3 regions of the Blautia wexlerae DSM 19850 genome follow, and region 3 is predicted to be linked to each of the others. Evidence: predicted binding sites of a transcription regulator. Region 3 holds the regulator's gene; each other region holds the start of a gene.
The links. Region 3 encodes Rex, which represses fermentation and respiration genes when NADH is low (regulators of the CRP and FNR family bind a similar motif). Its sites were predicted from a motif close to ATTGTTAANTANTTAACAAT; they were not measured.

Region 1: the regulator Rex is predicted to act here: its motif matches at 674-693, upstream of NQ550_RS09315 (complex I 24 kDa subunit family protein).
Region 2: the regulator Rex is predicted to act here: its motif matches at 1,179-1,198, upstream of fucO (lactaldehyde reductase).

The regions. Positions count from the first base shown of each region.
Region 1 is NZ_CP102267.1:2,001,084-2,003,360, forward strand. It holds gene NQ550_RS09310 (YoaK family protein) at 1-603, shown strand, start outside; gene NQ550_RS09315 (complex I 24 kDa subunit family protein) at 927-1,406, shown strand; gene NQ550_RS09320 (NADH-quinone oxidoreductase subunit NuoF) at 1,403-2,277, shown strand, end outside.
Region 2 is NZ_CP102267.1:201,652-203,928, forward strand. It holds gene NQ550_RS00840 (DUF2284 domain-containing protein) at 1-141, opposite strand, end outside; gene NQ550_RS00845 (TetR/AcrR family transcriptional regulator) at 496-1,068, shown strand; gene fucO (lactaldehyde reductase) at 1,248-2,277, shown strand, end outside.
Region 3 is NZ_CP102267.1:2,941,458-2,943,734, forward strand. It holds gene NQ550_RS13670 (bifunctional ADP-dependent NAD(P)H-hydrate dehydratase/NAD(P)H-hydrate epimerase) at 1-800, opposite strand, end outside; gene NQ550_RS13675 (redox-sensing transcriptional repressor Rex) at 890-1,537, opposite strand; gene NQ550_RS13680 (ABC-F family ATP-binding cassette domain-containing protein) at 1,798-2,277, shown strand, end outside.

The sequences.
Region 1 (2,277 bases), 940 kb from region 3:
AATGCAAGAAACGAAGTATTCTGTAATGCACAGACAGGAAACGTCGTTCTTATGAGCCAGCACTTTATGGCAGGAGAACTGACAGCAGGACTGGGATACTTCTTTCCTATTATTTTCTTTGCACTGGGCGTATGGGTTGCGGAGAAAATACAGGCAAATTATAAATATGCGCAGAAGCTCCACTGGAGACAGGGTGTTCTGCTGGCAGAAATCCTGATCTTATTTACAGTAGGTTTCCTGCCAACCGAATACAATATGCTGGCAAATGCCATGGCATCTTTCGCCTGTGCAATGCAGGTACAGTCCTTCCGCAAGGTAAACGGATATTCCTATGCAAGTACTATGTGTATCGGTAATTTGCGCAGTGGTACAGCTGCGTTGTCAGTTTATTTTCGTGAAAAAAAATCAAAACAGCTAAAACAGGCGATGTATTATTTTGGAATCATCCTTATGTTTGCCTTGGGTGCCGGCATTGGTGGAAATCTGTCCATACGCTATGGAATCAGAATGATCTGGGTTTCCTGTGGATTCCTTATGATCAGCTTTCTGTTGATGTTTATAGAAAAATATAAGCATTTCCATGAGGAACATGAAATTAAATAATGCAGCCATTTCCAGAAAGGTCATTGAGAAGAAGATAATATTCTTTTCAATGATCTTTTTTTGTTTTGATATTGCTATTAAATTAACAACCCTGTTAAAGAAATTGCTTTTCATTTATATACATTTATGAATACTATACATCTATAACAAATTGTTATAAATTAATTTCAGAAAATTTCAAAAATGATATTGTGCAAAACAACTATATAATGTATAATATCAACAACACATATGTTGAAAATAACTAAAGCTGCGTGGGAATCGATATATCGGTACTATATTAAAACCGATATATCAAAATTACTATTTAAGGAGGGAACCGAATGTTAGACCAGTCTTATTACAGAAAAGCGGATGAGATCATCGAGCACTATGGACGTACAGCAGCATCGCTGATTCCGATCATGCAGGATATTCAGGCGGAATATCGTTACCTGCCGGGAGAATTGCTGACTTATGTAGCGAAAGAAATCGGAGTAAAAGAAGCCAAGGCCTACAGTGTAGCCACATTCTATGAGAATTTTTCTTTTGAGCCGAAAGGGAAATATGTCATTAAAGTGTGTGACGGAACAGCCTGTCATGTGAGAAAATCCATGCCTGTAAAAGAGGCTTTGATGAAGGAACTTGGACTGAGCAACAAGAAACACACTACAGATGACATGCTTTTTACCGTAGAAACAGTATCCTGTCTGGGTGCATGTGGACTTGCCCCCACACTGACTGTCAATGATGAAGTACATCCGAAGATGACTCCTGAGAAAGCTGTAGAACTTTTGAATAAACTGAGAGGAGAGTGCGTATGAGTATTAAGAGTAAAGAAGACCTGTTAAATAAGCAGGCTGAAGTAAATGAGCAGATTAAATCTTATACCTGCCGCGTTCTTGTCTGTTCAGGTACCGGATGTATCGCATCCGGAGCGCAGAAGATTTATGAAGAGATGTCAGTACTCTGTGAGAGAATTGATGGAGTAACAGTTGAAATGCAGAAGGATGTGCCTCATGTAGGCGTGATCAAGACAGGGTGCCAGGGCTTATGTGAACTTGGACCTCTGATGAGAATTGAACCATATGATTATCAGTATGTTCACGTACAGCCGGAAGACTGTAAGGAAATTGTGGAGAGAACTATATTGGAAGGGAAACCTGTAGAGAGACTGTTTTATCGTGATAATAATACAGTCTGTCCACATCCTGATGATATTCCTTTCTTAAATCAACAAACACGTATCGTTCTTGAAAACTGCGGAAAAATCGATGCGGAATCTATCGAAGAGTATATTGCTGTGGGAGGCTATCAGGCACTTGCAAAAGTGATGGGAAGCATGTCCCCGCAGGAAGTTATTGATGAAGTAACTAAATCCGGGCTTCGCGGTCGTGGCGGTGCAGGATTCCCGGCAGGCAAGAAATGGTCTCAGGTTGCACGCCAGGCAGAGAAAACCCGCTATGTTGTATGTAATGGTGATGAGGGTGATCCCGGTGCATTTATGGATGGTTCCGTCATGGAAGGTGATCCATATAAGATGATCGAAGGTATGACTATTGCAGCCTACGCAGTCGGTGCGGAGAATGGATATATTTATGTTCGTGCAGAGTATCCTCTTTCTGTAAAGAGACTTAGGATGGCGATTGAACAGGCAGAAAAATATGGCCTGTTAGGTGATAATATTTTAAATTC
Region 2 (2,277 bases), 1.9 Mb from region 3:
ACATGCAGGAACCAGGTTATAATTTCCACAGAGATTGTCCTCGCAGAACTGCCTGTATTCCGGTACAAATACCAGGTCTTTTGTATCCATGATCGCTGCATCTGCGAAACCCATGGAAAGTGCTTCTTTTATTAAATCCATAAGAATGTCTCCCTTCTTAAAGCGGATTATTTATTTTTTATCTTTTATGATTATAACATTTTGAAGTAAATAAAAACAGAAAAATCAAAATAAAATATATTACTGTTCACTTCGTTCACAGTAACGTAGCCAAAATTCATTCCAGATTGCCTGCGGCAATGGAATTTTGGCTTGTATGTCTCGGGATTTTGGCATATTCATGCCAAAACACCTCGCGGAATAGTGGTGTGTGAACAATAACTAAAATATGCTCCTTAAAATACGAATTTCAGGAAGAAACTATCTGGAAATACAGGGAAGAAATTGATATAATGAACACACGAAGTTTTATCTGTGAGAGGAATTTGTATGGATATGATAAATGAAGCAGGTAAGGGTGAGAAAACGAAATACCGTCTTGCGCGGTCAATGAAGGAATGTATGAAAACGATGTCTGTAGATAACATTACAGTAAAACAGATCACAGAGAATTGTGGTGTTACGAGGCAGACTTTCTATCGGAATTTTATGGACAAATTTGACCTGATCAACTGGTATTTCGATAAGCTTCTGGCGAAATCCTTTGAGCATATGGGAATGGGGAAAACTGTTTATGATGCTCTGGTAAAGAAGTTTACCTATATTCAGGAAGAGCATATTTTCTTTGCAGCAGCATTTAAATATGACAGTCAGAACAGTCTGCGCCAGCATGATTTTGAACTGATCCTGGATTTCTATGAGAATCTGATCCGTGAGAAAACAGGAAGAATCCCGGATGAGACTATACATTGTATTCTGGAAATGTACTGCCAGAGTTCTATTTATATGACTGTAAAATGGGTACTGGGAGAGTTGGAATGTGCACCGGAGGGACTGGCGAAAATTTTAGTTGACGGGATGCCGGGAAAACTCTCGGAATTGTTTGAAAAGTTGGAAATATTGTCATAAATATAACAATATTAGTGCATAATTTTGCACACAGTTTTTCGGCACTATTGCACAAACATTGTGAGAAAGTTACATTTGAACGAAAGTGTAACTTTCTTTTTTTGTTTCGCATTGTTAATATAATAACAAAGATAAGCGCTGCGGAAGCTTACCTAATACTGAAAGGAATGGAAATCATTATGGCAAACAGAATTAACTTAAATCAGACATCTTATCACGGAGCAGGAGCAATCGAGGAAATCGCAAACGAAGCAAAAGCACATGGCTTTAAGAAAGCTTTCGTATGTTCTGACCCTGATCTTGTAAAATTCCATGTAACAAGTAAAGTTACAGATATTCTTGAGAAAAACGGACTTGCATATGAACTGTATTCAGACATCAAACCGAACCCGACAATCGAGAACGTACAGCACGGTGTTCAGGCATTTAAGAATTCTGAAGCGGATTATCTGATCGCAATCGGCGGTGGTTCTTCCATGGACACTTCCAAAGCAATCGGTATTATTATTGCAAACCCTGAATTCGAAGATGTAAGGAGTCTGGAAGGTACAGCTCCGACCAGGAAACCTTGTGTACCGATCATTGCAGTTCCGACAACAGCAGGTACAGCAGCAGAGGTAACTATCAATTACGTTATCACAGATGTAGAAAGAAAACGTAAATTTGTATGCGTTGACCCACATGACATGCCGATCATCGCAGTTATTGATCCTGAAATGATGTCCTCCATGCCAAAGGGACTGACAGCTTCCACAGGTATGGATGCCCTCACTCATGCAATCGAAGGATATACAACAAAAGCTGCGTGGGAAATGACAGATATGTTCCATTTAAAAGCAATCGAGCTGATCTCCAAATCTCTCCGCGGTGCTGTTGAAAACACAAAAGAAGGTCGTGAAGGAATGGCTCTTGGACAGTATATCGCTGGTATGGGATTCTCTAACGTAGGTCTTGGAATCGCTCATTCCATGGCTCATACACTTGGTGCTGTTTATGACACACCACACGGTGTTGCCTGCGCAATGATGCTTCCAATTGTTATGGAATACAATCAGGAATGCACAGGTGAGAAATATCGTGAGATCGCCAGAGCAATGGGTGTCAAAGGCGTAGATGAAATGTCTCAGGATGAATACAGAAAAGCAGCAATCGAAGCTGTTAAGAAACTCTCTGTTGATGTAGGAATCCCGACTAAACTGGAAGCAATCA
Region 3 (2,277 bases):
GCAGAGCTTTTCAGAGCAGCTGCTGCACTCAGATATGCAGCTCCGCACATTCCTTCGCTGCCAGCTATAAGAAGAACCTTACCGAAGGTTCCTTTATTTCCATAGGGAACTCTCTCCGGAAGCATTTTCAAATCTTCACGTTCCAGATGATGCATACAGATTTTCTTTCCGGGTATGGAATAGATTCCGATATCCGTAACAACGATCTCACCGCCATACATGCGTCCGGGATAAAAACACAGCCCTCTTTTGCGAAAAGCAAAGGTAACCGTAAGATCTGCCCGGAATGCAATCCCCTTCTCAAATCCGGTATCTGAGTCAATCCCGGATGGAATATCCACAGCTACTTTATACGCAGATGCCCGGTTCATTGTACTGATAAGCTCTGCATATTTTCCCTCTACAGGTCTGCTCAGTCCAACCCCAAAGATGGCATCTACTATAGTAGTATATTCATCCAGATCCAGGTTATGCACCCGGGGCACCTGATAATATTCTGCTGTTTTAAGCTGTCCGGCAGTTTCAGCAGTCATTTTCTCTTCCTTACCCGCAATATAATACCAGGTTCTGACTCCTCTCAACTGAAGCAGTCTGGCAATCGCCAATCCGTCTCCGCCATTGTTGCCGGTTCCGCAGACCACAAGGATTTTCTCTTTTTCTTTATTCTTTAATCTCTGTACAATCTCCTCAACCGTCTTTAATGCCGCCCTCTCCATAAGTACCGGAGACGATATCCCGGCTTTCTGAATCGTATTATGATCCAGTTCTTTCATCTCAACAGCAGTTACAATCTCTCTCATCTGTTCACCTCCTGTTTACAATAACACATTTACATACAAGAGAAAAGCTGTGATCAGATGACCACAGCCTTGTGTTTCACAGTTATCCCTTACATACCTTCATGTTCCTTTCTGTACTCACTCAGGTTATAGGACAAAGTCATAAGACTCTCTGAAAGATGTACGTTCTCTACCATTACATCCTCCGGGGCATCCAGATCAATATGTGCAAAATTCCAGATTGCCTTAATTCCATTATCAATTAAAATCTTTGCCATCTCTTTGGCTTTGTTTTTAGGAAGAGTCAGGATCGCGATCTCAACCTCATTCTCCTTCAGAAACAAAGGAAGATCGCTCAACATCTGAATCTCAATTCCACGAACTGCAATCCCCTCAAGTACAGGATTGACGTCAAAAATACCAACCAGCTTAAATCCGCGCTTTTCAAAATCCACATAATTGGCCAATGCCTGTCCCAGATTACCGGCACCCAGAATAATCATCGGATGTACAGTATCCAGCCCAAGGATCTTACCGATTTCTGTATACAAATAGCGTACATTATAGCCGTAACCCTGCTGACCAAAACCACCGAAATTATTTAAGTCCTGACGAATCTGGGAAGCCGTCACATGCATCTTCTTGCTAAGATCATTTGAAGATATACGCTCTACATTCTCCTCCATCAATTCACCGAGGTAGCGGTAGTACCGCGGCAGACGCTTGATTACCGCTTTCGAAATTTCCTTAGCTTCCACAAATTTTCCCTCCTTAGCTTATCTATGTCAATTATACCCAGATGTTATTTTATTGTCAAATTAAATTTGTACTTTTTGACCAAATATTTCTGTATTTTTTTATCAATTTCATTCTGAAAAATTCCCCGGAATATCATATTTTCTTCCATGCATCCATCCGGTGCTTTCTTTTCTCTGGACAAAATCTCTTAAAATGCTTTCAAAAACAGGCATTTTCGATTATAATAGTACGCGGACAAATTACAAACGGAGGAATTCCTATGATTTTATCATGTCAGAATATCTGTAAATCCTTTGGCGAAAAAATCATTCTCAAGGATGCCAGTTTCCATATAGAAGACCGCGAAAAGGCAGCTCTCATCGGCAATAACGGTGCAGGCAAGACGACTCTGCTGCGAATCATTATGCATGAGCTCTCCCCGGATTCAGGAAACGTGGTACTTGCCAAAGATAAAAATATCGGCTACCTTGCCCAGTATCAGGACATTCATGGCCATCATACCATTTACGAAGAACTGATTTCCACCAAACAGCACATTATTGATATGGAGAACCGTCTGCGCTCTCTGGAACAGGAAATGAAAACCACCACCGGAGATGCTCTGGACAGCCTGATGAATACTTACACAAGACTGAGTCACCAGTTTGAACTGGAAAATGGTTACGCTTACAAAAGTGAGATCATGGGTGTATTAAAAGGTCTTGGTTTCACAGAAGAAGATTTCGAACGCCAGATAGAA